DNA from 2 places in the Halomonas sp. OfavH-34-E genome. Region 1 is predicted to be linked to the other one. Evidence: riboswitches for the same ligand, from Rfam matches in the RefSeq annotation. Region 1 holds a riboswitch; the other holds the start of a gene.

Evidence for each region. Region 1 has a riboswitch for thiamine pyrophosphate ahead of NH448_RS10290 (sodium:solute symporter family protein). Riboswitches for the same ligand answer to the same signal wherever they lie in the genome.
Region 2: another riboswitch for thiamine pyrophosphate. It lies ahead of thiC (phosphomethylpyrimidine synthase ThiC); the one in region 1 lies ahead of NH448_RS10290 (sodium:solute symporter family protein).

Annotation. Positions count from the first base shown of each region.
Region 1 is NZ_JAMXRY010000019.1:67,114-82,152, forward strand. It holds gene NH448_RS10285 (LLM class flavin-dependent oxidoreductase) at 1-385, shown strand, start outside; gene NH448_RS10290 (sodium:solute symporter family protein) at 501-1,946, opposite strand; TPP riboswitch at 2,027-2,129, opposite strand; gene NH448_RS10295 (hypothetical protein) at 2,189-2,977, opposite strand; gene NH448_RS10300 (diguanylate cyclase) at 3,149-4,828, shown strand; gene NH448_RS10305 (TolC family outer membrane protein) at 5,305-6,672, shown strand; gene NH448_RS10310 (hypothetical protein) at 6,656-7,513, shown strand; gene NH448_RS10315 (SapC family protein) at 7,558-8,361, shown strand; partial or broken gene NH448_RS10320 (LEPR-XLL domain-containing protein) at 8,433-15,039, shown strand, end outside.
Region 2 is NZ_JAMXRY010000043.1:8,959-23,997, forward strand. It holds gene NH448_RS17115 (choline dehydrogenase) at 1-552, shown strand, start outside; gene NH448_RS17120 (putative sulfate exporter family transporter) at 737-1,786, shown strand; gene pta (phosphate acetyltransferase) at 1,896-4,058, opposite strand; gene NH448_RS17130 (acetate kinase) at 4,055-5,269, opposite strand; gene thiC (phosphomethylpyrimidine synthase ThiC) at 5,554-7,506, opposite strand; TPP riboswitch at 7,584-7,718, opposite strand; gene tenA (thiaminase II) at 7,730-8,398, opposite strand; TPP riboswitch at 8,480-8,633, opposite strand; gene NH448_RS17145 (GSCFA domain-containing protein) at 9,397-10,455, shown strand; gene NH448_RS17150 (hypothetical protein) at 10,452-11,156, shown strand; gene mdoH (glucans biosynthesis glucosyltransferase MdoH) at 11,356-13,257, opposite strand; gene NH448_RS17160 (glucan biosynthesis protein) at 13,257-14,843, opposite strand.

The DNA of each region.
Region 1 (15,039 bases):
CGTGAGCGACTGGGAGCTCGACGCCCCAGTACCCGAGTTGCCGCCACTGGAGGCCTTCAGCGGGCCCAAGGGGCGCTACGCCACGATTCTGCGGATCATCGAGAGCGAACGACCGACGCTGCGCCAGTTGCTGGGACGGCTCGCCGCCGGTGGCGGCCACTGCACCATGGTCGGCACCCCGGAGCGTATCGCCGACGAGATGCAGCGCTGGGTCGAGCAGGGCGGGGCGGACGGCTTCAACCTGATGCCGCCATCGCTGCCGGACAGCATCGAGGACGTGGTCGAACAGGTCGTGCCCGAACTGCAGCGCCGCGGGCTGTTTCGACGCGAGTACCAGGGCCGCACCCTGCGCGACCACCTGGGGCTGGCGCGGCCTGGTCGCTGATGAGCCGGAACTGCCAGGGCCCCTGATCGCCAGGCCTTGAAACGACAACAGCGGGACGCGTCAGCACGTCCCGCTGTTTTTTATCACGCCTTGCCAGGCTGTCAGCGTGGCGGTGTCAGCTCTGGAAACGCCGCACCAGACTGCCCATGCGGGTGAAGTCATAGTCCTGGCGGGATGGCAGCAGCTTCATCAGCACCAGCGAGACCAGCACCGGCACGAAGGCCGCCAGCAGGAAGGATTCCAGCAGGGTGGCGGTACCGCCGCTGGGGGACGGGAACATCGCCAGCCCGGCGACCAGGCCCGCAGCGGTGCTGAGGACCGCGTTGCGCCCGTCGTAGCGGCGATTGAACAGACCGAAAAACACTGGGAAGGCCGCCGCCGAGCACAGCAGGTCCGCCAGCAGGAACAGATAGAGCACGCTGTAGCCCTGGGCCGCCACCCAGGTCACCGGCACCGCTGCGGCGACGATCAGCCAGCGTGCCAGGCGCATCAGGGTGGCTTCGCTGGCCTGGGGCAGCAGCCGGTGCATGTCGACGGCGATGATGCTGGAGGTGGCGTTGACGGTAGTGTCGGCGCTGCTCATCACCAGGGCCAGACCCAGCGGAATCAAGGCCAGGGCGAACCACAGCGGCACCTCGGACAGCAGCACGCTGAACAGCGCCACCGAACCGTCTCCCTCGAGCCCGAGGCCGACGAAGGCCAGGCCGAACAGGCCCATCAGCACGATCACCGGAAAGTTGAACAGCCCTGCGATCCAGAAGCCCCGCCGCAGCACCTTGCTGTCCCGGGCGGCGTAGATGCGCTGCCAGGTGCCCTGGTAGAACAGGCCGGTCAGCATCACCGCGATAAAGAACGTCAGACCGGCACGCAGGCCACCGGCATCGGTGACATCCAGCAACTGGGGCGCACGCTCCTGCAGGCCCTCGAGCGTCGGCGCGACGCCGCCGGCGGCCTGCCAGCCGAACACCAGCAGCAGCGCCAGCAACGGCAGGATCACCAGCATCTGTACCTTGTCGGTGAAGATGGTGGTGCGCAGGCCGCCGTAGAAGGTGTAGAGCAGGGTCGCGATCATCACCACGCAGGCGGTCAGCCACAGCGGGATCGGCGCCAGCAGGGTGACCATATGGGCGATCGCGGTGAGGCCTGCCGCCAGCGAGATGAACAGATAGAACAGCATGATCGTCAGGGTGAAGGCGTACATGGTGCGCCCGTAGCGATGGATCACGAACTCGGTGAGGCCGTGGCCTTCGGGGATCAGCTCACGCATGCGTCGTCCCAGCGGGATCATCACCAGGCGCGGGACCATGGAACCCAGCGCATAGCCCAGTACCGCGCCGATGCCGCCCCAGGTAGCCGCCTGGGCGGGGCCGAACAGGATCCAGGTGCCCAGGGTGGTGGCCACCAGGGTCAACACCGTGGCGCGGGTGTTCTGGCTGTTGCGAGCCGAGATGTAGTCATCCAGGCCGCCCTGACGACGTCGGGCATAGATCAGGCCGGGGATGGCAAAGATGGCGGCGCACAGCAGAAGCCACAGCGCCGTCCAGGTGGGATCGAGCATCATCGAAAGAAGACCTCTTTCTTGTCGTTGTCCGCAGGGACCGGTGGACAGGCGGGACGAGCGGCGGACAGGAAGAAAGAGGAGATAACGCAACCATCCTTCCCTTCGCCGGCATGACCCGGATCAGGTTCAAAGGGTTACCGCGTGATGCGGAATCTCAGCCGTCAGGCTCCCCCAGGAATGCGCACAGCGTAGGACCGCCTCCGATGGCTGTCAATTGGCGCTTTGGCCGCAGCGACGGGGCGTCAGACGGTGGGCGAGGTGCGCAGGCTGTGCCAGCAATCGTAAAGCCAGTTTGCCGCCCGGCGTGGATCGATGTCAGCCATCGCCAGATAGCCATGACAGCAGGCCTCGCGGCTCGCTCGCACAATGGCCGAGGCGTCGGTGGCGTCCATCACCAGGGTGCGTCGGTGCCCGCCGCCGCCGCGCAGGAAGGGAGCCGCGGGCGCGCGCTGGAACTCGACGCCTGCCGGCAGGGGCGCTGTCGAGTGATGCGTGTCGGGGTGGTCTGGGGCGCACAGGATGACCTCGAAGCCGAGCCGTTGTCCCTGGCGCGCCAGGTCGGCATTGACCGGAGAGTGGCCGGTCAGTACCAGACGCAAGGCCGGCTGGATCAGCACCTCGACGACGTCGTCGCCGATCTGGACCAGCGGACTGGTTGGCGTGGGTCGCTGCAGGTTCATGGACGTATTGCCCAGGCTGACGCGGCGAATCAGCGATGGCTGGCCGGCGAGCGTTGCATGGATGACCTCCAGGTGCACCAGGGTCTCGCTGCTCGGTGACAGGCGCTCGACCAGACAGGGGGTGCCATCGTTGGCGTTGTTGTCGATATTGACCAGGCAGGCGCCGCCGCCCCGCGCCTGGGACAGCAAGATGGGCTGTCCGGCGTACCCGGGGCCATCGGCATCGCTGGTGACGCTCAGGTGGGGGAAGGCGGGAGCAGGGGTGTCCAGGCGTGTGCACAGCCAACTGGTATCCCCGCGATTGGCCAGCGTCAGGGCGTGTTCGATGGCGACAAGGTCCTGGTGGATCATGGGCAGCTCCCGCGGCGGTGTCGGCCACGCCAGCATAACGTGGAAGCGGGCAAGCGAAATAATCCGGCATCTATAAGCATCTTTTCATAGGCTAGAGAAGACGGCACGCGAGCCGCCAGGGTATTGACCTGCTGCCGGTCCAGGGCAGGGCTTACGCAAGGAGATGTCCTCATGGAGCGTTTTGCCTGGGTGGAAGAGGCATTGGTGTCGTCCGGAACGGTGCTGGTACGCCTGACGCCGGAGTTGCAGGTGCACGACGTGGTCGGTGATGCCGTGCGCGTGCTGGGCGAGCCTGGAGACGTCTGGATCGGGCGGGGGCTGGCAGAGCTGCCTGGCGAGGCCGCGGCAGTAGCTGAAGCCTGGGTCTCCCGGGGTGCCGCTCACGCTGCCAAGCCTTCGATGCCGCTGGAAATGGGCGATGGTAGCTGCTGTCGCCTGGCCGATGGTGGGCTGGTGCTGCGACTGTCGGCTCGGCAGAAGGCAAGCCGCGGTGTCATCGCGCGGATGGCCGACCACCTGCCGGTGATGGTGGCCTACGTCGACCGCGACTTCTGCTTCCGTTTCAACAATCGTGCCTACCTCGACTTCATCGGCCTGCCTGCCGAGGCGCTGATGGGGCAGCCGGTGTCTTCGGTGCTTGATGCAGACTCCTACGCCAAGATCCGGCCACGTTTCGATCTGGCGCTGGCGGGGCAGGAGGTCAGCTACGAGGATTCCCTGGTGCTCCAGGATGGTCGCCAGATCTACTTCAAGGTCCACTATCTGCCGGACCTGGTGGAAGATGAAGTGATGGGCTTCTACGCCATCATCCAGGACGTCTCCGAGTATCGCTCGATGATCCAGTTGTTACGGGATGTCCATACCGGGGTAAATCGCACCGATATCGGAGTATCAGAGATCGTCGACATGCTGCTGCGTGACGCCTTGAGCTACCTGAGGCTGGATATCGCGCTTGTCAGTCAGGTCGAGGGGGAGCGTTACACGGTTCGCTGGGCGGCCTCGGATAATGCGCCAGTCGCCTCCGGCGACAGCTTTGCACTGGGTGACACCTACTGTCGGCTGACCCTCGACGCCGATGACGTCTTCCATACCCACCGCGCCGGGCAGGACGAGCGAGTCAAGGGCCACCCCTGCTACGAGAACTTTCAGCTGGAGACCTATATCGGTGCACCGCTGCGGATCCAGGGCAAGGTCTGGGGAACCCTGAACTTCTCCAGTCCGTCGGCGCGGCGGCACGCCTTCAGCGAGGTCGACATCGAGTTGGTCCGACTACTGGTCGGGGCCGTCGAACGTGTCATTTCCAACGAGATGGAGGTCGATCGTATTCGCCTCGAACGTGATCAACTGGAAGACCAGGCGATGACCGATGCCTTGACCGGACTCCCCAATCGAAGCCAGCTGGATCGCCACGTCACCCGCCTGATCGAGGAATGCGACAGTGGCGGGATGGTGTTCTCGCTGGCCGCGGTCGATATCGACTTCTTCAAGCAGGTCAATGATGGTTTCGGTCATTCGGCCGGTGACCAGGTGCTCACCTGGCTGGCGCAAACAGTAGCCAACTGTCTGCGTGATGGCGATCTGGTGGCGCGCACCGGCGGCGAGGAATTCGTGGTGGTCATGCGGCGCACCGCCTTGCCCGAGGCGATCAAGGCGGCCGAGCGGGTGCGTCGCGCGGTGGAAGGGGGGGAAATCACCCTGTCGGATGGACAGACGATTCGCATCACCATCAGCATCGGCGTCAGCCAGTATCGCAAGGGGGAGGGGTTTGCACCGCTGTTCGAGCGCGCCGACCGGCGCTTGTACAGCGCCAAGCGTAGTGGTCGCAACCGCATTGCCAGCCTGGATGAATAGTGCCCAGGTGTCGCCAGGTGCAGCGTTGTCATCGCTGGCGTAGGACTTTGCTCGTGCTTTCGGTCTAGCCTGAAAGGCCCAGTGTGGGTGGTTGGGTAATCTCAGGTGGCTGGGCTGAGGTGACAGCGGCTGGCAGGCCCTGGCATCACCTTCCCGTCACGGGATTTTCACCACGCCCTCGGCCCCGAAGAGTGCCTCCTCCTAGGCGTAATTTCGGAACTTTCCAGGTTTCAATGTGTTACCCGATTCCCTTCGGTGGCGGAATGCGATAGCGAGTATGAACTTTCTCATCTTTTGCGATGTAGTTTCCTACTGCGTCGATACTGCGTTGATCATGTTGCCTGCAAAAGAGTAGATAGGAGCTGTGTTCCTACAAAAGATGTGGGTAATATCGTACATCCGTTGTTAATAAAATATTACAAAGCAGTTGCGCAATGCCGGTGTTTGTCCCACCGGTGCGCAGGGGAAAAATCATCATGCATCTCAACAAGCTTGCGTTCGGCCTGGCGTTGGGCGGGTGGGCGTGCCTGCTTGCTCCGTCCGTGCTGGCAGAAAGTCTGCTGGAACTTCACGAGCTCGCGGTGGACAGCGATCCTCAGTTTCAGGCCGACTTTCATGGTAAGCAGGCCACCGATGAGCGTTACTATCAGGCGCGCTCAGCGCTGCTGCCGCAGATCAATGTCAATGTCGAGCGCAGCGAGATCTCCCAGGACATCGTCAGTACCGACAACGAGGTCTACGGCAGCGGCAGCACGTCCTACCCGACCACCGTCTACGGTGTCTCGCTCGAGCAGTCGATCTATGACTATTCCCGCTGGGCAGCCTTTGGCCAGGCCAAGCTGGAGATCCAGCAGGCCGCGTCCGAGCTCGAGGTCTCGCGCCAGGATCTCTACCTGCGGGTGGCCGAACGCTACTTTGCGGTACTCGCCCTTTCGGAAAACCTGAGTTTCCTGCAAGCCGAAAAGAAGCAGGTCCAGACCAATCTCGAGCAGGTCAGGGCGCGTTTCGAGGACGGTTTGATTCGCGAGATCGATCTGCTCGACGCCCAGGCGCGCTTTCTGCAGGTCGAGGCGCGCGAGCTGGACGTGGCCAACCGTCTGCGCGATGCCCTCAATGCCCTGGCCGAGGTCAGCGGCGTGCGTCCGGTGGAGCTTAGCCTGGTCGATGAGGACCTGACGCTGGCGAGCCCAGAACCGTCGTCAGTCGAGGCCTGGATCGAGCTGGCGATGCAGCGCAATCCTCGTCTATCAGCCGCACGGCTGGCGGTGGAAGTGGCCAATCAGCAGGTCAAGGTGAGTCGCGGTGGTCACTATCCGACCCTCGATCTGAGTCTCGACTACGACAATGACGAGACCGAGGGCTCATTGTTCGGCGGCGGCAGCGAGGTCGAGACCCAGACCATTCGGGTCGGCCTCGATGTGCCGGTCTACAGCGGTGGGCGAGTGTCGTCGGAGGTGCGCGAAGGGACCCGTCTGATCGAGGCAGGGCAGGCTCGACTCGAACAGGTGCGGCGAGAACTCGACCGCGAGATACGTGCGGCTTTCGAGGGTATCGTCACCGCCATGTCCCGGGTCAGGGCGCTCAGCGAGTCCTTGACCGCCAACCAGCGCATCGTCGAATACCGCCAGGTGGCCTATGAATCCGGTGTCATGCCGGTGCTCGAACTGCTCGACGCCGAGCGCGATCTGTTCTTCGCCCGCAGCGAACTTGCCAGTGCGCGCTACGACTACCTGATCAGCGTGCTGCGGCTGAAGCATGCCGCCGGCGTCATCAATGGCGAAGACCTGGCGGAGATCGACGCCCATATGAATGACCGGATGGACCTCCTTGCCTTCCAGCACTGAACCCCGGCCCTTCGCCGAGCGTCAGGCGTTGATCGAGTCCTGGCTCGATAGCCTCGCGCGTCCCTACAGTGCCGAGCGCTCGGTCAAGTGTGCTCCCGCCCGCTGGGCGCATCAGCGCAGGCTCTACAGTGTGCCGCTCGAGGGCGTTGACGCCGACGATCTTGCGGTGCGCCTCGAGGGGTTGCTGGAGTCGCTGGCGCTGGCGCCTGGCGACCGGAGGGCCTTTGTCGCCGGACTGTCGACGCAGGCGATGGCGCACTATCTGCATCTCGGGCTGGAGGCCGCGACCACCAAGGTGTACTGGGAAGCGCCGCTGCCGGACAAGGCCCTGCCGGGGCGTCGCTTCCCGCTGTACCAGGCGTGGAAGTGGCGCCCTGGCGTCGACGCCAGTGTCTCCGACTATGTCCTGCTCGAGAGCGCCGAGGCGGTGCGCCATGCAATGGCGAGCACGCTTGCGGCGATGCCCCCGCTCGTCGGCGACGTGATCGAACAGCTCGAGGTCAGCCACGCGCTGGCACGAAAGCCCTGGCCACCGTTGACCGTGAGGATCGAGGAACGGCGCCAGGGCCGCGATACCGGTCGTGATTCCATCAATCTGCATCTACATCCGGCCGAGATACGTCTGGGCGAACTGGCGGGCCTTTTGTTGTCGCTGGCTCGCGAGTGGCGCTGTACGTCGCGCGCACAGGCGATCGAGTGGATTGCCGCCCACGGCGACAAGCCGCTGAGCAACCTTTCTCTGGGGTTCGATGCGAAAGGCGAACCCTTCGTGACCTTCTACCACGGGGTGACACTGGTCTCCCCGACTTCCACCGGCGCGCTGGCCGCGCAACGACGCTGACGTCCAGGCCCAGGGACGACACTCAATTACAAGAGGACTCTTTCATGGCGACTCAACTTCTGATCTATCGCAACGTTCAGCCGATCACCCGCGACAAGCATCGCGAGCTGTCGCTCAAGGTCGGCAAGGACTTCGGCTTTGCCAGCGGGGTGAACTCGGTGCCGCTGATGGCGGCCGAATTTCCGACCGCCGCCACCGACCTGCCGATCGTCTTCACCCAGGCCGACGACGGGGTGCTGCCGGTCGCCGTGCTGGGACTCGAGCAGGACCAGAATCTGCTGGTGGACCGTGAAGGCCAGTGGCGCGGTGAGTACGTACCGGCCTTCTTCCGCCGCTATCCCTTCGTGTTTGCCTCCGCCGACAACGACAAGACCTTCACCCTGTGCATCGATGATGACTACGAAGGGCTCAATCGTGACGGTCGCGGCGAGCGCTTCTTCGACGCCGACGGTGAGCAGACCCAGTACCTGGGCAAGGTACTGGACTTCCTTCAGGACTATCAGGCGCACTTCCAGCGCACCCGCGCCTTCTGCGCCCGTCTGGTCGAGCTCGACCTGCTCGAGTCGGTCGAGGCCCAGATTCGCCTGCCGGAAGGTGGTCAGCGCACCCTGACCGGCTTCCAGGCGGTCAACCGTCAGAAGCTCAAGGCGCTGCCCGAGGACAGCCTCAAGGCGCTGCTGGACAGTGACGAACTGGAGCTGCTCTACGTCCACCTGCAGTCGCTGCGCAATCTCAACCGACTGAGCCGTCAGGCGCAGGGTGGTTCGCGGCTGGGTGCTCTGGCCAAGGGCGACCCCGCCGAGGAGGCGGTCGCGTCTGACGCCGAACAGGACACTCCCGTTCACTGATCGACCGAGATCAGGGGGCGTATCGTCGCCGCGATGCGCCTCTTGACGTTTTTCGCCACCGGAGTCCCCCCATGAGTCGCCACCAGCGCAAGCCTCTGTCCGAATTGATCGCTCGTCTTCTCCGCCAGCCCAGGCGTGCTCGTCGTGCCCAGGCAGAGCCGTCCCGGTTCGTGTTCGAGGGACTCGAGCCACGCATGCTGATGTCGGCGGACCCGCTGACCGCCAGCGTGGCCGGTGGCGCCGAGATGACGTTGCGGGTGGTCGAGGAGAACCAGCAGCAGGTGCTGCAGGTGGTCGAACTCGACGAGCAAGGTGTCAGTCAGGTGGTGGCCTCACGCGGCCTCGATGACGCCAAGGCCAGTGGCGGCGTGGTCATTCAGGGCAGCGACGCCCAGGACATCCTGCGCGTGGACCAGAGCCTGCTGGGCCAGGCGGATGGTCTGCTGGTGAGCTTCCAGGGCGGCGACGGCGACGACGTCCTGGCACTCGAGCATAGCCAGGGGCTGACCATCACCTTCGCGGGGGGCGAGGGCGATGATCGCATCGAGGGCATCCAGGGCAACACCGAGTGGCAGGTGAGCGCCGATGGGGCGGGCAGCGTGGACTGGTCGAGCACCACCACGGCGGCGCGCAACGATAGCTGGCTCAGTTTCACGGGCATCGAGACGGTGAACGCCGCCTCCTATCGCCAGGGTGACGACGGCGTGCTGTCAGCCACGGACGATGCCGCTCGGCACCGGCTCTCGAGCAGCCAGGACGGGGCGCGTTGGTCGCTTTACGACGAGGGCAGTCTGGGGCTTGGCAATATCGCGTTCAACGGCATCGACCGACTCGACGGTCGGGCCGGCCAGATCCTCGACTTCAGCGACTTCTCCACCTCGGTAGAGGTCGATCTGGGGACAGGCAAGGCCACCGGCTTCGTCGGTATCGATGGCTTCAATCACGTCATTGGGACCGGCGGCGACGACCGCCTGATCGGTGATGTCACCTCGCAGATCGACACTATCCTGGACGGGGGTAATGGCAACAACCTGATCGTCGGGGGCGGCGGCGACGATACCCTGAAGGCCGGCGCCGGTCGCAGTACCCTGGTGTCGGTCAGCGGCAGCGATCGCTTCGAACAGAGCGAGCTGGGCAGTGAGTTCACCCCCGAGGAGGCCGAGCTGACCTACGTGGTGCAGCGCGCATCCGGGGACATCACCCTGACCAGCGCTGGCGCCACCGCGACGGTCACCACCGGCGACGGCAGCCTGAGCTTCCAGCGCCAGCCCGTGGAACTGGTGCTGTCCGCCGCGGGGACCGGCCAGACGCTGAATGCCAGCGGCTACTCGCTTTCCGGCGTGACCTTCCAGAGCCTGGATGGCGCCACCAATAGCCGACTTGTCGGCAGCGCGCAGGATGACCGATTCGTGCTCAGCGCCGGGGGCGGCAGTGTCCAGGCCGGTGGCGGCAACGACCGCATCGAGGCCAGCGCCGACGCCGACATGACCCTGACCGATACCGCGCTGAGCGTGACCGGCTGGACCAACTGGGTATTGGGCGACGTCGAACTCGCCACCCTGGTGGGCGGTGCTTCTGCCAATATGCTGGACGCCTCTGCGTTCAGCGGTTCGGTTCAGCTGGAAGGCGTCGCCGGTGACAACACCCTCAAGGCCGGCGCCGGCGATGCGGTACTCCTGGGCGGCAGCGGCAACGACACCCTGGTCGGGGGTGTCGGCGACGACGTGCTGTTCGGCAATCGCGGCAGCAACAGCCTCGATGGTGGCAGCGGCAGCGACTCGGTGCTGGGCAGTACTTCCCACAGCTTGCGTCTGTTCGGTGGTAGCGGTAGCGCCACCCTGGTGCGCGGCGACGTCGCCGAGGAGCGCGAGCTGGTGTGGTCGCGCAGCGCCGGTGAGACGGTGGTCTTTCACTTCGCCGGCGAGCAGACCGTGGCGCTGGCCTGGGACGCCGACGCCCTGGCGGTTCAGCAGGCGCTCGAGGCGCTGTCTGCGGTGGGCGAAGGCAACCTGCAGGTGGCCCGCGAGCTGTTCGAGTCTGCTGGAGAACAGCAGGTACGCTGGCGCATCAGCTTTATCGGCGACTTCATGGCCGTGGCCGACGACGGTGCCTTCGCCAAGGCGCTGGTCGGCAGTGGTCTGGCGCTGGGAGCTTCCGGGGCCAGCGCCACGGTGACCTCGACCCAGGTGCGCGCTCGGGAAGCGGGGCGTGACAGCCTGGCCGGCATCGAGCACGGCATGCTGCGTGCCGAGTTTGGCGACACCGTGCTCGACGCCAGTGGCTTTGCCGGCAGTGTCTATCTCCAGGGGGGCAGCGGCAACGACCTGATGATCGGTGGCGAGGCCACGACCCAGTTCGTGGCGGTAGCCGGGGATAACGTCATTCGTGCCGGGGCTGGGCAGAACGAGATCCGCGGCGGCGTCGGCCAGGATCGTCTGGAAATCGTCCTGGCCGATGGCCAGAACGCCGTCAATGTGAGTGGGGACAGCTTCAGCATCGATGGCGGGACCGCGTCGAGCTATCGCGATATCGAGGCGCTGACGCTGGTCGGCAACGCCGGCGCCAACACCCTCGATGCCAGCGGCTGGCACGGGGTCGGCGAACAGACCCGGGTCACTGCGCTGATGGCCGCTGGCGGCGCCTCCAACGCCGAGATCGAGACCTTCCTCTCGGCGCTGGGCGATGCGATTCCCGGTGCAGAAGACTTCGCCAGCCAGGCGGAGTACGAGTCCTACCTGGCGCGTTACGTCACCGGTAGCGAACTCGAGAACTCCGGCGCGCACCTGAGCTTCACCCTGCAGAATGGCGTGACGCGGGCGCTCAATGTGGCCGACGCCCGCACCCTCGGCGACCTGCTGGTGCTGCTCGGCAGTGTCGAGGGCCTGACCGCGAGCTTCGATGGTGCCAGCGGGCGTCTTGTGGTCACCGACACCACCACGGGAAGCGCGAGCTTCGCCGTCAGCGCCGACGCCACCGCGAAGATCCTGACCGATGCACTCGGCATGGGCGTCAGTGGCGACAAATGGCAGAGCACCGCCTTGAGCGGGACCGGCGTGGTGCTGGACGCCAGTGCCGGCGGCAGCGATGCCCTGATCGGTAGCCGTGGCGATGACCGTATCGTCGTCGTGTCCGGCGCCGCCAGTGTCGACGGCGGCGCCGGCACCGACAGCCTGCTGGCGGCGGCGGGCGACTCCATGACGCTGACCGATGGCGGGTTGGTCGTTGGTTCGGCCACAACCACGCTGTCCGGGATCGAGGCGGCGCGCCTGAGCCTGACCGGAGGCGCCGTCAAGACCCTGACGGCCACTGCCTTTACCGGCGCTTTGGCCATCGATATCGCCGAGGCGGCGACCGACACCATCGTGAACGCCAAGCCTGGCGATCAGGTCGAGGTGGAACTGGCGGCGGGGAGCCTCGCCCGGCTCGACGACGTGACCGTCAGTGGGGGCGCCAGCCTGGTGGGCTACTGGGATGGCGACGCCTCCCTGTCCAACGTGACTAGAACGTTGGACAGCAGTGTCGAGCTGCGTGCCGACGGTGCCTTGACCCTGGACAACGTCGATCTGAGCATGAGTGATCCGACGCTGGGACACGATCTGTCGATCCTGGCACGTGAGCTGACGATCGGTGGCGATAGTGTGATCGATGCCGGTAGCGGCGAGTTGCACCTTGGCGCGCAGTTGTTTCAACCCCTGCTGGCGCCTGCCAATGGCCTGGTCGACGTGGGCCTGTTCGACCTGTCGGTGGATATCGACAAGGCCACGCTCAAGGGCGGGGACGTAACCATCGATGCGCGCCTGGTGGATCCCGATCGCGACTGGTTCAACCTGCGCACCGGCGTGGCCTTCCTCGACCAGGGCATCGATGCGGCGCTGGACTTCCTTCAGGGGCTGTCGCTGTTTGGCAGTGTCTCGGTGATGGTGGCCGAGGTCACCATCGATATCGGCTCCGACGCGGTCATCACCGCCACCAGCGGGGACATCACCGTCGCCTCCGAGCTCGACATCAGTACCGAGGTGGGCGCCAGCAAGGCCTGGGGTCTGGGCGTGTCGGTCAGCACCCTGATCACCCGCTCAAGTGTGCACGTCCACGGTACCCTGAGCGCCGCCAATGACATCAACCTGAGCAGCAGTGTCAGCACCGCCCAGAGCGTCTCTGCTGAACCGGATGGCCTCAAGGGCGTGGCCGGCGCGGTGGCGGTCAGCGTGCTGGTCAGCGATTCCCGGGTGATGGTGTGGGAAGACGCCAGTCTGAGTGCAGGCAATGATCTGGTGGTCGCGGCGACCAGCGTGGAGGAAAACGAGACCTCCGCCAGTTCCGCCCCTGACAAGGGCAAGGTCGGCATCGCCCTGGCGATCAACGTCGAGACCAGCAACACCGAGGCGCAACTGGCCGGTGACGTCAGTGTGGGCGGCGATCTGACACTGAGCGCCGAGACCTCCCAGGGCGAAGACCACGGCGGTACCAGCGCCAGCGCCGGTACCGCCCCCGGTGGTGGCCCCGATAGCCTTGTCGACGGGGCCACTGCCAGCGCCGAGGACCTGTCGCCGACATCGGTGATCGGCAACTTTCAGGAGGCGCTCAGCGGCGTCATCGGTGACAAGATCAAGGAAGGCATCGCCGACCGCGGGCCTGCCTCCATCGGCGAGCACTTCAAGGAATCCCAGGGCCAGCAGAAGAACGCCCTGGACGTGGCCGCCGCCCTGGCGGTCTCGGTGGACATCAATCGTGCCGAGGCCCGCCTTGGCACCAGCGTGACGCGACTGGGCGCCATCGCCACCCAGCGCAGCGACATCGAGGTGGCCGGTGCGGTCAGTGTCAGCGCTACCAGCGCCCACCGCCCGGCGGTCAGCGCCGAGGGCTCCGCTACCGGCGTCGACCCCAACAAGAAGGAAAGGGAAGAGAGCTTCACCGACAAGGTGCTGGGCAACACCCTGATCGGCAAGCTGCGAGACGCCGCGGCGGAGTCCGAGGTCCAGGGCACCGACAGCGCCAAGGATCAGAAGGAAGACAGCCAGGTAGCCGATGTCGGTGTCGCCGGCGGCTTCGTCTTTGCGCTGCAGAACAACCATGCCGATGCGGTGGTCGAGGGCCTGGTGGACCTGGACGCCGGCGATGCCATCAGCGTCACCGCCGAGAGCCTCAACAGCGTCGATATGGATAGCCTGTGGGGGCGTCACCTGTATGTGGCGGGCAAGGCCCTGGGTGAACTCGATGGCACCTACGACCATGCAAGCGCGGAAGGTACGGCTGACCTGGCCAACGGCGACAAGGTGCTGGTGGCCGATGACCACCAGCGCGGGGGCGAGGCCGGCCTGATCTATCAATTCGAGGGGGCCGACGTCAGCGGTGTGGATCTCGCCAGTGAAGACTTCAGCGACGACAGCCGCTGGACTGCCCTGAGCTCGCCGTTGCAGACCCGTATCGAGGAATTCGTCGAGGCGCTCAACGCCTTTACTACCGGCAATCTGGGGATCAGCGGCAGCTTCGACAGCTGGACCGTGGCCACCGCCGAGGGGGGCAAGCTGGCCATCGCCGGTGCCGCCAACGTCTTCCTGGTCAATCAGGACAGCGAGGCCCGCATCCGCGAGGGTGCCCGGATCAATCTGGGGGGCGCCACCGATGTGGCCAGCGTCACACCCAGCGACGAGCAGCAGGTCGAGGTCATCGCTCGCAGCGACAACCACCTGCTGTCGCTGGTGGGCAATCTCAGCTTGCCGACCTTTGCCGGCGCCGACGAGGCCAGCGCCGAGGCCTGGCGTGACGCCTTCAAGAGCGATATCGATACCATCAAGTCCGGGTTCGCCGGCATCCAGTCCGACGGCAGCGCCATCGGTGCTTCCATCGGCGTGCATCTGCTCGGCGCGGATACCCGTGCGGTCATCGAGACAGGTGTGGCGCTGGTCGCCAGCAGTCTGGACGTGCGCGCCGACAGCGACACCCTGCTGATCGGGGCGGCGGTGTCCGGTGGCAAGGCCGACAAGGTCGCCTTCAACGCCACCTCAGTGGCCAATATCGTCGACAACACCACCCTGGCGCAGATTCAGGACGGGGTATCGCTGAACATTGGTGCCGTCTCTGTGGACGGGGCCAGTGGGCCGGCGCTCAGGGTCGGCGCCAACGACGACACCTACGCCTTTGGTATCGGCGGCAGCGTCGCCTCCGGCAAAAGCGCTGGCGTCGGTGTATCGGCGGTGGTCTCGGTGATGGAGCGCGACACCCGAGCGGTGATCGGTGGTGTGACCACGCCAGCCAGCGCCAGCGGTAGCATCACCGTAGGAGGTGATCTGCTGGTCGAGGCCAATAACGGCGGGGTGGTAGCCAACCTCGCCCTGGCCGGAGCCAAGGCGGGCAGCAGCGGTACCAGCGGGCTGGATTCGGCCGGTGACGCCAGCGGCTCGGGCGCTGGTGGTGGTTCGGCTGGGGGCAGCGCCACCAAGGACGACCCCAACAAGTGGCCCAACAACCAGAGCAACTATGACAGCGTGCTCAAGGAGTTGAGTGGCAAGCTCGGCGGTGCCGCCAAGGCGTCTTCCGGCGGCAGCGGCGGCACGTCTTCCACCTCGTCCGGCGGTGACCAGAAGGGTAGCTTCGGCCTCGGTGTCTCGGGTTCGGTGGTGGTGAATATCGCCGACTATCGTACCGAAGCCCTGATCCAGGGGATCGAGACGCTGAAGA
Region 2 (15,039 bases), on a different contig from region 1:
ATCCAGTTCCATATGCAGCCGCTGTCGGCGGACAAGCCGGCCGAAGGGGTGCATCCGTTCTCGGCCTTCACCTCCTCGGTGTGCCAGTTGCGTCCGACCAGCCGGGGGCGTATTCGCATCACCAGCGCCGACCCCGCCGTCTATCCCTCGATCCAGCCCAACTATCTGAGCACCGAAGAAGACTGTCGCGTGGCGGTGGACGCCATCAAGGTGGCGCGACGCATCGCCGAGCAGGCACCGCTTGCCGAGGTGATCACCGATGAATACGTGCCGGGGCGGGAGTATCAGAGCGACGAGCAATTGCTCGAGGCCGCCCGGCGCTACAGTCAGACCATCTACCACCCGGCGGGCACCTGCAAGATGGGCCACGACGACCTGGCGGTGGTCGATGACCGACTGCGGGTGCACGGCCTCGAGGGACTGAGGGTGGTGGACGCTTCGATCATGCCGATCATCGTCTCGGGAAACACCAACGCCCCGACCATCATGATCGCCGAACGCGCGGCGGACATGATCAAGGCCGATCGCCGTGCCCAGGCGCGAGTCGCTTGACGTGCAGCGCTGGAATCTCGACAGCGGATCGATGCCATCGGGGCCTGGCCTTACTCGAGGCCGCGCTCTGGCCCTAACGTCGCGACAGCGGGCTGGGCCAGGATCAAATCAATAGCGCGTCATCGGCTGACCCGCTGAGCGCGACCCCCTGACATGCGAACAACGAATAAACGAGAGGACGCCCATGTCCCAGCCAACGACACACGCCAAGCCCGAGACGCCCGTGACCGGATGGCGTCGCCATCTGGAGCCCGCCCGGGAGCGCATGCCGGGGGTGCTGATCTGCATCACCATTGCCCTGGCCACCACCTTTATCGCCGATCACTACGGTGGCCCGACCCTGCTCTACGCACTGCTGTTCGGCATGACCCTGCACTTTCTCAGCGAGCAGGGCCCTTGCCTGGTGGGGGTGGAGTTTGCCGCCCGCACCATCCTCAGGCTGGGTGTTGCCCTGCTGGGTGTACGCATCACCTTGGAGCAGGTAGCGGAACTCGGGATCGGCCCGGTGGTGACGGTGGTCGCCGGGGTGGTGCTGACCATTCTGGCGGGAAGCGTGCTGGCGCGACTGCTGGGATTGAAAAATGACCTGGGGCTGCTGACCGGCGGGTCGGTGGCGATCTGCGGCGCCTCGGCGGCACTGGCGCTGTCTGCGGCGATGCCGCGCAACGAGATCGCCGAGCGCAATACCATCCTGACCGTGGTTGGCGTGACGACGCTGTCCACCGCCGCCATGGTGCTCTACCCGCTGCTGGTCGGCGCGCTGGAACTGACCGACACCCAGGCCGGCATCTTTCTTGGTGGCACCATCCATGACGTCGCCCAGGTGGTCGGTGCCGGCTATATGATCTCCGACGAGACCGGCGATATCTCAACCTTCGTCAAGCTGTTGCGGGTCGCCATGCTGGTGCCGGCGGTGATGGTGTTCATGCTGCTGTTTCGCCGCGCCCGTGGCGGTGAAGGTGGCAAGGTGCCGATGTTCCCGAGCTTCCTGGTGGCCTTCGTGGTGCTGGTGCTGATCAACAGCCTTGGCGTGATCCCCCAGGTGATGGTCGAGGGCATGACCGACCTGTCGCGCTGGTGCCTGGTCACCGCCATCGCCGCACTCGGTATCAAGACCTCCTTCCAGAAGCTCGCCGTGGTTGGCTGGAAGCCCGTCATCCTGATGGTCGCCGAGACCGTCTTCCTGCTTGGGCTGGTGCTGGTGTGCCTGTATACCGGCATCGCCGAGTGGTAGCGAGCGGTCCCGGGCGAGTTAGAAAGCAACGCAAAGCCCACACAAACACCGAGGCCCCGGTTCTCCGGGGCCTCGGCGTTTCTCACGGTCTGTGGCGCTGTTCTGGTCGTTACTGACCGGCCTGGATCGCGGTCAGCGCAATCGTATAGACGATGTCCTCGACCAGGGCGCCCCGGGACAGGTCGTTGACCGGCTTGTTGAGGCCCTGAAGCATGGGGCCGATGCTGACTACCCGAGCGCTGCGCTGGACCGCCTTGTAGGTGGTGTTGCCGGTATTCAGATCCGGGAACACGAACACCGTGGCGCGGCCGGCCACCGGTGACTCCGGTGCCTTCTGCCGGGCCACGCTGGCGATGGCCGCAGCGTCATACTGCAGCGGGCCATCGATGGCCAGGTGCGGGGCCCGTTCCCTGGCGATGCGGGTGGCCTCGCGGACCTTGTCGACGTCGGCGCCGCTGCCGGACTCGCCGGTGGAGTAGCTGATCATGGCGACCCGCGGCTCGATGCCGAAGGCCTCGGCGCTGGTGGCGCTCTGCAGGGCGATCTCGGCCAGCGCCTCGGCGTCGGGGTCGGGGTTGACCGCGCAGTCACCGTAGACCACCACCTGGTCGGGCAGCAGCATGAAGAACACCGACGACACCTGGCCGTAGCCGGGGGCGGTCTTGATCAGCTGAAAGGCCGGGCGCACGGTGTTGGCGGTGGTATGCACGGCGCCGGAGACCAGGCCATCGACCTCGCCTTCGGCGAGCATCATGGTACCCAGCACCACGCTGTCATGAAGCTGGGCCTCGGCGGTCAGCGGGGTCAGCTTGCCACGCCGGCGCTCGACCATGGGGGCGACAAAGCGACCACGCTCGGCGTCCGGGTCGAGGATCTGCAGATCGTCGGGCAGCTCCAGACCTCGCGCCTTGGCCACCTCCAGGATGGCGCGACGCTTGCCCAGCAGCACGCAGTTGGCGATACCGCGACGCTGGCACAGGATGGCCGCTTCCAGGGTGCGCGGCTCGTCGCCTTCGGGCAGCACGATACGCCGACGCTTGTGCTGGGCCATGCTGACCAGTTGATGGCGGAAGGCTGCCGGTGACAGGCGGCGCTGGGCGTCGTCGTGAATTAGTGCCAGCAGCCAGTCACGATCCAGGTGATCGGCGACGAAGGCGCAGATGGCCTCGGCGCGCTCGTGATCATCGACCGGAATGCTGCCGGACATCTCGGTGAGCCGGGCCACGGTGGCGTAGCTGTCGGTGTCCACCGAGAGGACCGGTAGCCCCGAGGCCAGCGCCGGGCGACAGACGTCGATCAGCTGCTGGCTGGGTGACTCGCCGTGGGTCAGCAAGAGACCTGCCAGGGGCACGCCGTTCATGGTGGCCAGCGCCGCCGCCAGCAGGGTGTCGTCGCGGTCCCCGGGGGACACGATCAGCTCGCCGGGACGCAGGGCGTAGAGCAGGTGCTCGGCGCTGCGGGCCCCCAGCGTCGAGTGAGCGACGCGGCGGCGATCGGCTTCGCCGTGGTGCAGGATCCTGGCATCGAGGGCGCGGGCCACGTCTACCACTCGCGGTGCGGTCAGGGAGGCCCGGTAGGGCACCGCCGCGACCACCGGCAGGGTCAGATCGGCGCCGCTGGCGAGCTGCTGCTGCCAGTGCTGGCGATGGGCGCGGGCCTCGACCTCGCTGACCGAGGCCAGGGTCTGGTCGATGGCAGAGCCGTCGCCGTCCCCCGGCAGTCGCATCAGCATGGCACCCAGAGTACGGACCGAACCCACCGCGTCGATGCTCTGGCGATGGAACTGCAACTGCTTGGCCAGCTCCTGGGGATCGGCGATCTGGCCATCGGCGACCAGTACCACCTGGGCGTCGAGGGCACTGGCCAGGCGCACGTTGAGGTCGAAGGCGTAGGCGTTTCGCGGCAGTGGGCGAACGCCCTCCACCACGATCAGCGCCGGTGCCTTGCCGGTGGCAGGGCGGGCGACGCGGGCGTGGCGCTCCACGGCGAGTTCCAGCAGACCATCGCGATCGTCGCGGCCGAGATACTGCTCCAGTGTCTGGCGCGAGATCGGACGCGGCGAACCTATGCCCAGGGTACTGGCCACCAGCGAGCGGGCGCGTTCGTCGTTGTCACTTGCCTGCTCGCCACCTTCGGACTGGCTGAAGGGCTGCAGAAAACCCGCGTCCAGCCCCAGCGTATCCAGCGCACGAAGCAGGCCGAGGCCGGCGGAGGTGAGGGCGACGCCGTCGTCGATGGGGATCAGCAGCAGCGTGCGGGACTGGGTGCTCACAGAACCTCCTCGAGCTTTGGCGTGGACGTCAGGCTCACGATCAATTCCCGGGTCTGGCTGGCGATATAGCCTTCCTCGTCGGTGGGGATGACGCGGATCTCCGGCGCCGAGCTGGCGCCTCGGTCGTGGATCTGGCCTTCCTCGCCACGCCCGAGGCTCTCGTTGGCGTCAGCGTCCAGGCGCACACCGAGGGCCTCCAGGTGGCCCAGCGTCCGGGCGCGCACCAGGGCAGAGTTTTCGCCGATGCCGCCGGTGAAGGCGATGCCGTCGATCCGGGGCAGGGCACAGGCCAGGCCCGCCAGGGACTTGGCCAGGCGGTAGCAGAAGACTTCGATGGCCAGGCTCGCGCCGGCGTGACCTTCACTGGCGGCCTGTTCGAGCTCACGCATGTCGTTGGTCAGCTCGGACAGCCCCAGCAGTCCGCTCTTCTGGTTGAGCAACTGATCGACGCCCTCCAGCGACATGCCCAGCTGCCGCGCCAGGTGCAGGTGCAGGCCGGGGTCGACGTCACCGCTGCGGGTGCCCATCACCAGGCCTTCCAGCGGGGTCATGCCCATGCTGGTGTCCAGGCTTCTGCCGGCCCACACCCCGGTGGCGGAGCAGCCATTGCCCAGGTGGGCAATCAGCCAGCCGCCTTCACCACGGGCGCTGACTTCTGCCAGGCGGCCGGTCACGTAGGCATGGCTCGAGCCGTGGAAGCCGTAGCGACGGATGCCGTGTCGGCTGTAGAGCTCTTCGGGGATGGCGTAGCGGTAGGCGTGGGGCGGCAGGGTCTGGTGGAAGGCGGTATCGAACACCGCCACCTGAGGCAGATCCTCGAACAGCCGGCGCGTGGCGACGATACCGTCGAGGTTGGCCGGATTGTGCAAGGGAGCCAGGCTGATGGTCTGGCGAATGGTGCGCACCACGGCGTCGTCGAGCAGGGTAGCGGCGGTGAAGCGCTCGCCGCCGTGTACCACCCGGTGGCCGATACCGATGGGCCGGTGGACGCCAAGGTGCTCAAGAATCGTCTTGAGCGCCAGGGCGTGGGTCGCACGGGGAAGCGAGACCTCGCGGGCGCTGCCGTGTTCGTCCGTCAGCTTGAGGCGAGCCTCGTGGCTGCCCAGGCGCTCGGCGATACCGGACAGTCGGGGAGCGTCGGGGGCCTGATCGATCAGCGCGAACTTGATCGAAGAGGAGCCGCAGTTGATCACCAGAATCGGGGCTTTCATGCCATCTCCAGAAAAGACGCCTTGGTGAGGCGAGAATGCGTGGGATGGCGGCGAATCTAGCACCGCCCCGGGGCGCGAATAATTGGCCTGGGGAGGTAGTCGAACGGCTTTGCTGGTGGATCCGACGAAGCCGTGATGAGCGTCAAGTGCATGAATCTTCGGATTAGACTTTTGTCTAACTTTGTGCGGCAGAACTGGAACCGGGCGTACAAGACTTGCATCCCCGAGCAGTCGAACGCTGCCCGGGGATGCGCCGGGGAATGGCTTGTCTCAGACCTCCTTGTTCAAACCTCCTTGTACAGCTCAGCGCCTTGTTCACGGAAGACCCGGGCGCGCTCCTCCATGCCGGCCATGACGGCGTCGCCGTCACCCTCCAGGCCGTTGTCGCGGGCGTAGTCGCGGACCTCCTGGCTGATCTTCATGGAACAGAACTTGGGGCCGCACATGGAGCAGAAGTGGGCCACCTTGGCGGAGTCCTTGGGCAGCGTCTCGTCGTGATAGGCGCGGGCGGTGTCAGGGTCGAGGCCCAGGTTGAACTGGTCCTCCCAGCGGAACTCGAAACGCGCCTTGGACAGGGCGTTGTCGCGGCGCTGGGCGCCGGGATGCCCCTTGGCCAGGTCGGCGGCGTGGGCGGCAATCTTGTAGGTGATGATGCCGGTCTTGACGTCGTCCTTGTCGGGCAGGCCCAGGTGTTCCTTGGGGGTGACGTAGCACAGCATGGCGCAGCCGTACCAGCCGATCATCGCCGCTCCGATGCCCGAGGTGATGTGGTCGTAGCCCGGGGCGATATCGGTCACCAGTGGCCCAAGGGTATAGAAGGGCGCCTCGTCGCAGTACTCGAGCTGCTTGTCCATGTTCTCCTTGACCAGGTGCATGGGCACGTGGCCGGGGCCTTCGATCATCACCTGGACGTCGTGCTTCCAGGCGATATGGGTCAGCTCACCCAGGGTCTTGAGCTCCGCCATCTGGGCCTCGTCGTTGGCGTCGGCCACCGAGCCCGGACGCAGGCCATCGCCCAGCGAGAAGGCCACGTCGTACTGCTTGCAGATCTCGCAGATTTCCTCGAAGTGGGTGTAGAGGAAGCTTTCCTGGTGATGGTAAAGGCACCACTTGGCCATGATCGAGCCACCGCGGGAGACGATGCCGGTGACCCGGTTGGCGGTCAGCGGCACGTAGCGCAGCAGCACGCCTGCGTGGATGGTGAAGTAGTCCACGCCCTGTTCGGCCTGCTCGATCAGGGTGTCGCGGAACACCTCCCAGGTGAGGTCCTCGGCCACGCCCTTGACCTTCTCCAGCGCCTGATAGAGCGGCACCGTGCCGATCGGTACCGGCGAGTTGCGGATGATCCACTCGCGGGTTTCGTGGATGTTCTGGCCAGTGGACAGATCCATGATGGTATCGGCGCCCCAGCGGATGCCCCAGGTCATCTTCTCGACCTCTTGCTCGATGGAGGAGGTCACCGCCGAGTTGCCCAGATTGCCATTGATCTTCACCAGGAAGTTGCGCCCGATGATCATCGGCTCGGCTTCCGGGTGGTTGATGTTGGCGGGGATGATGGCGCGCCCGGCGGCGACTTCCTGGCGCACGAACTCTGGGGTGATCTCCTCGGGAAGACGGGCGCCGAAGCCCTGCCCGGGATGCTGGTGGTCAAGGATGCGCTCGACCTCATCGCTGCCTCGATAGCCATCGGCCAGGGCCTGTCGACGCTGGTTCTCGCGGATGGCGATGAACTCCATCTCCGGGGTGATGATGCCGCGGCGGGCGTAGTGCAGCTGGGTAACATTGCCGGCGCGGCCATCGGCGCCACGACGTGCGCGGCGCGGCGTACGAGTCAGTTCGAAGCGCAGCGGAGCGAGCGTCGGGTCGTTGGCACGTCGGCGACCGTAGTCCGAGGTCGGGCCATCGAGCCATTCGGTGTCGTCGCGCTCCTCGATCCAGGGCCGGCGCAACTCGGCAAGCCCGCGACGCAGGTCGACCTCGACCTGGGGATCGGTGTAGGGGCCGGAGGTGTCGTAGACCAAGAGCGGCGGATTGGCCTCGTCGGCCCCGGAGGTGCGGGTCGCTGACAGCGAAATCTCGCGAAACGGCACCCGCAGGTCGTCGCGGGAGCCCTTTACATAGACCTTGCGCGAACCCGGCAGGGGCGTAACTGCGGCCTGGTCGACCTGGGCGGTCTCGGCCAGGAAGTGCGCGCTATGGCGGGGTTTGTTTGCGGAAACGGGTTGATCGAGCGGCATTGGCTTGTCCTTCTCACGGCACTGGGTGCTGGCGTTGTTGTGTGCATCGCGTGAGGAAGGAGGGGGCGTCGTGGCCTGGGCCGTGAGCGCTTGATCCCTACGCTGGTCCTCACCGCGATGCCATGGCATCGGGGTTACCCCCAGATCAGGTTCAACGGGTCCCATGCGCTGCATGATCTCAGCCGCCTCTGGCGGCCCCCCGTCAAGCGTGGTGCTTATTGTGTTAGTCGCTTAGATCGAGCCCCATCTGCCAGAAGTCGATCTCGAGTCGTGTCGCGTCGGCGAATATCCGTGACAGTCGCGCAAAGCGCTCGCCGGATACCTGGGCCAGCTGATCGTCGAGCCAGGCCTGCTCCTGGCGTGCGGCGGCCTGGAAGTCGTCGCTTTCGTACATGGCGATCCAGGTGTCGAAGGGATTGTCTGCACCGCGCAGGGTGTCCGAACGGGCGTTGAGCGTTCTCGCGATATCGGCGTAGCCGACCATGCAGGGGGCCAGCGCCACGTGCAGGTCCAGGAGGTCGCCGCGGCTGCCGGCGTCCAGCACGTAGCGGGTATAGGCCAGGGTAGCGCGAGCTTCGGGCAGCTCGGCGAGTTCGGCCTCGCCGATGCCCCAGTCACGGCAGAAGGCGAGATGCAGGCCGAGTTCCACATCGAGGATGGTCTTCATGCCGTCGAAGGCGCCGCGCAGCTCGTCGAGGCTGTGGCTCTTGTAGGCCGCCAGGGCGTAGGCCCGGGAGAACTGCAGCAGAAACAGATAGTCCTGCTTGAGGTAGTGACGGAAGCTGGCGTCAGCCAGTTCACCACGGCCAAGGGCGAGCACGAAGTCGTGTTCGATGTAGGCGTGCCAGTCATCGCGGCAGGCGTCGACAAGATCGGTAAAGCGGTAGCCCATGTTGCCTCCGGTTGGTGCGGATCCGGAGTGCGGCGGCTGAGGACACGGCGACGAGAAAGGAGGGAGGTGCGCGCGCAGGGGCTGTCACCACCGCCTGATTCCCTACGCCGGTTCAAGGTGTGAAGCCACACCGCACCCGGATCAGGTTCCACGGGATCGGCGCTGGCGGCCGGTGATTCGTCACCCTGGCCCTGCGCCATCTCAGCCGGATTCACCGGCACCCCGTCAAGCGAGTCTGGATCGAGTCTAGCATGACCTCGAAGGGAGTCCACCTCGGCTTGGCAAGAACCGATCCCGATCAGTAGATACGCCGCTGGGGGGAGGAGGTTTCCACGATATCGCGAGAGTGCAACTGCCCAGATATCTGGAGAAGTTTCCGCATGGTTGAGAATGCATTTTATCCGATTGAGGAAAAGTGGCGAAGTAGAGTCCTGATTGATCAATTCGACAAAGTTTCGACGATTTTGTTGTTATTTAAAGGGATATTTGCGTGGTTTTTCTTGGATGTTCTCTGGATTGTATTTGCGTGTTTTGCGGCTGCCTGATAGAGAATATGTGAGAGAATCTAGAGTGAAAAAAGTACGTTTGTTTTATCGATATTCTGACAGTCGTTGTGCGCTTGATGACTCCTTTGTGAAGAAGGGCAGAAAGTGACAGGTGTGTTGGTCCCGTCTTTATGGGAAGCATTGGTTCGCCGAGTTTTCATGGAAGCTAAAAATGCTTGCTTTGTTCTCTTTTGAACCACCCGTGGGGCAGGGAAATGGTGCATGGGAAAGGTTCTATGAAGGGCTCCGGGGCCGTTGTCAGTGCTCGTTTCTCAACACAATAGACAAATATTTCGCCTATCTTTTTTTATGCAAATATTTTAGAAAGGAAGACGAGATGCCAGTGTTGGCGTAAACACTCCTATTCGTCGTGGTAATGTGTGATTTAAGATAGACGTTATCAATTTTGTTCGTTCACGACCGATGTTATATATTATGTTTGAGGTGATTAATATGAATCCATATTCGACACTTCCAGACCGTGCCTTCTGGAAAAAAGCTGTATCAGAAAAGTCGATTTTTGACATATCCAATTTGTGGTCTCCAAAGTTCAAGATCACAAAGGATAGTAGGGTGGTTACCTTCGGTTCCTGCTTTGCGCAACATATTGGAAACGCTCTTGATAGCAGAGGGTTCAACTGGGTCTCGACAGAAACTCCACCTAGGGGGCTCTCGCAGGAAAATGCAAAAAAATACAATTACAATATATTTTCGGCAAGAACCGGGAATATATACACCACCTCATTGTTGAAGCAGTGGGTAGAGTGGGCAACAGGGATAAAAGAGCCGCCTGAGGAGATTTGGGAAAAGAACGGAAGGTTCTATGATCCCTTTCGCCCCGTGGTGGAACCAGAGGGTTTCTGTAGTAAAGAAGAGTTAATGCTCTCTCGAGAGGAGACAATAAAAGCGTTTAGGGAATGCATCTTCTCATCAGACTTCTTTGTCTTCACCTTAGGGTTGACTGAAAGCTGGTTCAATTCGGAATACGGCTACGAGTATCCGATGTGTCCCGGGACTTCAGCAGGGACCTACCTGAAAGGTATCCATGCGTTCAAGAATCAGATGTATCCCTCTGTGATGAATGATCTGCGAGATGCCATAGAAATAATGCGTCATGAGAATCCTGAGTTACGCTTTATATTGACAGTTTCCCCTGTTCCTTTGGTAGCGACAAACTCCAGGAACAACGTGATCGTCGCTACAATGGAATCCAAGTCAGTGTTGCGTGCCGTGGCTGGGCAGATTTCTAGAGGTTGTAATTATGTGGATTATTTTCCTTCGTATGAAATAATCAACAGCCCGGTTTTCAAGGGGGTGTTTTTCGAACCCAATCAACGAAGTGTTAACCCCCACGGTGTCGATTTTGTGATGAATCATTTTTTTTCTTCTCTGAGGAAAAAGTTTGGCGCTGAGATTTTCGGAAAACAAAACAAGAGGGTAGGTAGCGTAAAGAAAATGAATGATCTGGTTTGCGAAGAAGAGATCTTCGACGCCTTTGGAGGTAAGGAATGAAGAAAAATATTTGTGTGCTGGGCAATAGCCACGTTGGTGCTTTGAAAAGAGCCTGGGACCTGATGCCAGAGTGGCATCAAGAATATAATCTTGTCTTCTTTACCGCTAGAAGTAATGGCTTGGGTGGACTGTTTCTCATCGATAATAAACTGGTTCCAAAAACAGATAGATTAAAGAGGACCATCACCTATACATCGGGTGGCAAGAGTGAGATTGATATCGTTGAATATGATCTATTCTTGATTTACGGACTTCAGATGGAAGTTTTTTTTGTCGAACCTGGAAAATTTTTTTCATCAGCAGTAATAAAGCAAACCGTGCTGGATAGTGTCAAGGGTACGACGTCCTGGAAGATCATGGAAATGATCAGGAGCGTGACCAATAAAAAGATATATGTTGGACATAATCCCCTGCCTATTCGGAAGAAAGGTGATGATAGAAGTTATCCTCCGGAAAGCTACCTGTCCGGAATAAAGTTGATGAACGATGAAGTGTATGATAAATGCAATGCCGAGTTGATCGCTCAGCCTGCTGATACCATCGTCAACGGATGTTTTACGGAGCGGGAGCTCTCGAAGGGAAGTAAAAGATTGCCTGTAGGGGATGCCATGGATGAGGAAGCGCATCCAGACCATGATATCAGGCATATGAACGAAGAGTTCGGGAAAAAGTGGCTATCCTGCTTTTTAAGTAGAGATTGACAAAGGGTTTTCCTGGCGGATGTGTGTTATCCGGAGCTGGAGAACGCTCTTTGTAGAGCAAAGCGTTACCACCAGACAGCGGCAAACAGATGAATCATGGATCACGCTACTATGCTTGACGTGTAGTAGTCCGCTGGGATTCCCCCTCCGGATGATGCAAAAGGAGGGGGAGGACACAACGCTGTGCCACGGCACCGGCTCAGTCGACGGGCTTCTCGCCGGAGACCTCCGGCGCCGATTCCGTGCCGTGCTCGCGAAAGGACTGCACCGGCATCTCGCGGGGGACTTCCCGTGGCGGCTCGGCCGGGGTCGCCGGCGGCGGTGGTGCCTCGGCGACGCGAAGCTCGCCTACCACCGCCGGGGGGCGGGTCTCGCTCGGGACCAGCAACAGGCCGGCGCGCCTCAGGGCCCGGCCGATGCTCAGGCTGGAGCTCCAGCGGACCAGCGGAGCGGCCATCACCAGGCCGAGCCACACCGGCGTCAGCCAGATGAAGAAGCTCGGGGTGAAGGCCCAGGTCACCAGCGCCCACAAGGCGCCGATCAGTGACCATAGCCAGGTGTGGCGAAAGGCTTCCTTCCAGGGCAGGGCGCGGCCCTCGCGGGACTGTGGATCCCAGGCCACGGTGCGGCCGCTCAGTACCTGAATCACGAAACGACTGTGGAACACCATCATCAAGGGCGCGATGAGCATGGCAAACAGCGTCTCCAGCAGCATGCTGGCGACGAGCCGGGCCCGTCCGCCATAGGCCTGTGGGTTCTGGATCAGCCCCAGCACCAGCCCTAGCACCTTGGGCATCAGCAGCATGCCCAGGGTGCCGATCAGCAGCGGCATGATCAGGTTGGGTGGGGCGATCGGCCAGTCGGGAAACAGCTGCGAACTCGAGGTGAAGAAGTTGGTCGGCACCAGCGCCCGGATCAGGGCGTCGATGGTGCTGATCACCAGGATCGCCAGCCACACCAGCGACGACAGGTAGGCGAGGGCACCGAAGAAGAAGTGCAGACGGCTGAGCACGTGCAGTCCGCGCCCGCCGAGCAGGCGCATATGCTGCAGATTGCCCTGAACCCAGCGCCGGTCGCGCTTGGCGTAGTCGAGGATATGACTCGGCATCTCTTCGAAGCTGCCGCCCAGGTCGGTGCGCATGCGCACCTGCCAGCCGGCACGGCGCAGCAGCGCCGCCTCGACGAAGTCGTGGCTCAGGATATCGCCACCCAGCGGTGGCTTGCCGGGCAGCTCCGGCAGGCCACAGGCATCGGTGAAGGCGTCCACGCGAATGATGGCGTTGTGGCCGAAGTAGTTGGCCGCGGTGGCGTGCCAGAAGCTCAGACCGCTGGCCAGCATCGGCGAGTAGAGTGCAGCAGCGAACTGGTTGGCGCGGCCGAACAGGCTGTCCTGGCGCACCGGAATCGGCACCGTCTGCAACAGGCCAAGGCGCGGGTTGGCCATCATCTCGTCGATCAGCTCGATGACGGTGGTGCCGCTCATCAGGCTGTCGGCGTCGATCACCAGCATGTAGTCGTAGTGGCTGCCCCAACGGGTGCAGAAGTCGCCCAGATTGCCTGCCTTGCGCCCGACGTTACTGTCACGGTGGCGGTAGTGCATTTGGCAGTGGCCTTCCAGGCGCTTCTGCAGCTCGGCCATGGCGGCCTTTTCCTCGGCCACCACCTCGTCGTCGGTGCTGTCGCTGAGCACGAAGGCTTCCACCTCGATGCCTTGCGGCAGGTCATCCAGATCCTTGCAGGTGGCCTCGAGTCCGGCGGCGACTCGCAGCACGTCCTCGTTGTGGATCGGCATCACCAGGGCGGTGCGGGAGTGGGAGCCTTCGGGCCGCATGGGATAGGAATGGCGCGGCTTCAGGCTCAGCGGGTCACGCCCGGTCAGGTTGAGCACGAAGCCGATCAGCGCGCTCCAGAAGGCCATGGTGATCCAGCCGAAGGTGATCGCGAACAGGCCGATGATCGCCATCTCGAGCGGACTGATGCCCTCCACGTAGAGGATCCTGAACATGGTCCAGACCCCCAGCGCCGTGGTGGCGGCAATGGCCAGGCCGACGCCAAGACGTCGCAGGCGTGGCCAGGGTACCTCGGGAGTATGGGCGTTCATCAGGGGCTCCAGATGCTGTTCCAGGTTTCGCTCAGGCGCTCGCCACGAAGCATGAGGGTCAGGCGGATATCAGCGGGCTGGTCGCCGTCGGGCAGCAGCGTGAAGCTGGCGCGCCAGGTGTCGTTGTCGGGCAGCGGTGTGACCTTGGCCTCGGCGGTCTCGCCGCTGGAGGTGGTCAGGGTCATCTCGACCGGTTGGCTGGCATCGAGTCCCTCGAGCTCACCGCCGCGGAAGTCGATGATGAACTGGCGCAGGCGCTCGTCGGGGGGATCGCTCTGTCCCGGCACACCGCCCCAGCCCTGGCGCGAACGCACCACACGAGCCAGCGGTTCGGCCGTGGGGGTGTCGCCGAAGGTCCAGGTACGATAGCGGTAGGTGCGGGAGTCGCCGGCCATCAGCGGGTTGGCGGGCACCCAGTAGGCGGTGATGTTGTCGTGGGCCTCGCTGTCGGTGGGGATCTCCACCAGCTCGACGTGGCCTTCACCCCACTCGCCCTGGGGTTCGACCCACTGACTGGGGCGACGCTCGTAGCGGGCCTCCATGTCCAGGTAGGCGTTGAAGTGCTGGGGCCGCTGGACCAGGCCATAGCCCTTGGGCGAGGTGTCCTGCAGCCCGGAGATCTGGAGGCTTTCGGGGTTTTCCAGCACGCGCCAGGTCCACTCGCCGGTGCTGGTGGCCATCAGCAGGCCGCTGGAGTCATGTACCCGGATGCGGTAGTCGTCTTCCTGGCGGCGATCCATTTCGCCATGCAGGAACATGCTGGTCAGCGGTGCGACGCCGAGCTTCTCGACGTCTTCCCTGGCAAACAGGCGTGCCTCGGTGTCGACCTGGGTGCGCTTGCCCGGGGCGATGTCGAAGCGGTAGGCGCCGGCCAGAGACGGGCTGTCCAGCAGCGCCAGCACCGTCATGTGGGTATCGCCGGGCTGCGGCTTGACCAGCCAGTATTCACGAAAGGCGGGAAACTCCTCGCCTTGGGGCAGGGCGGTGTCGATGGCCAGGCCACGGGCCGATAGGCCGTAGCCCTGGTCGCGGCCGACCAGACGGAAGTAGGACGCGCCGAGAAATACCGCGAACTCATCCTTGTAGTCGGCGCGGTTGAGCGGGTAGTGGAGGCGAAAGCCGGCATAGCCGAGCCCACTCAGGTCGAGCTCGGCGAGGTCGGCGGCATCGTCGTCGTAGCGAAAGCGCTCAGGCTCGAAGGGCAGCGAGCGTACCTCGCCATCCTCCAGCAGGTGGATATCCACCGGCTGGTCATACAGAAAGCCTGGGTGGAAGAGCTCTACCTCGAAATCGCCATCATCCTTCCACAGTGCCCGCTCATCGCGGTAGCGAATCTGTCGGTAGCGATCGTAGTCCATCTCGGTGAGGGCCTCGGGCAGCTCGGCCGAGGCCTCTTCATAGGGGGACGCGGCCAGTTCCTTGGCCCGGTTCGTGACCTGTTCGAACAGCGCGCCGGTCTCGACGGCCATGGCCGGCGTCGTCAATGCGGCGCTGGTGATGACGCCGACGAAGGCGAGCGCCAGGTTGCGCGAGCCAGGTCGCCGCGGCGCAAGGGTGTGTCGTGCTCGAGATATTGCCGTGTCCAAGTGCGCTCTCCTTGCGAGCGGACGAACGCCCGGTGGCTCGGGTTCGCCCGCTGGGGGTGTAGGGGATCCTTCTGCCGTTCACATCGATGGCATGTTCTATGCGACTTTCTATGCCACTTTCTATGCCACTTTCTATGCCAAATCGAGCCAGCCTTTAATCTAGCCTATTGGCCGAGACAAAAGTTGCAATAGATGT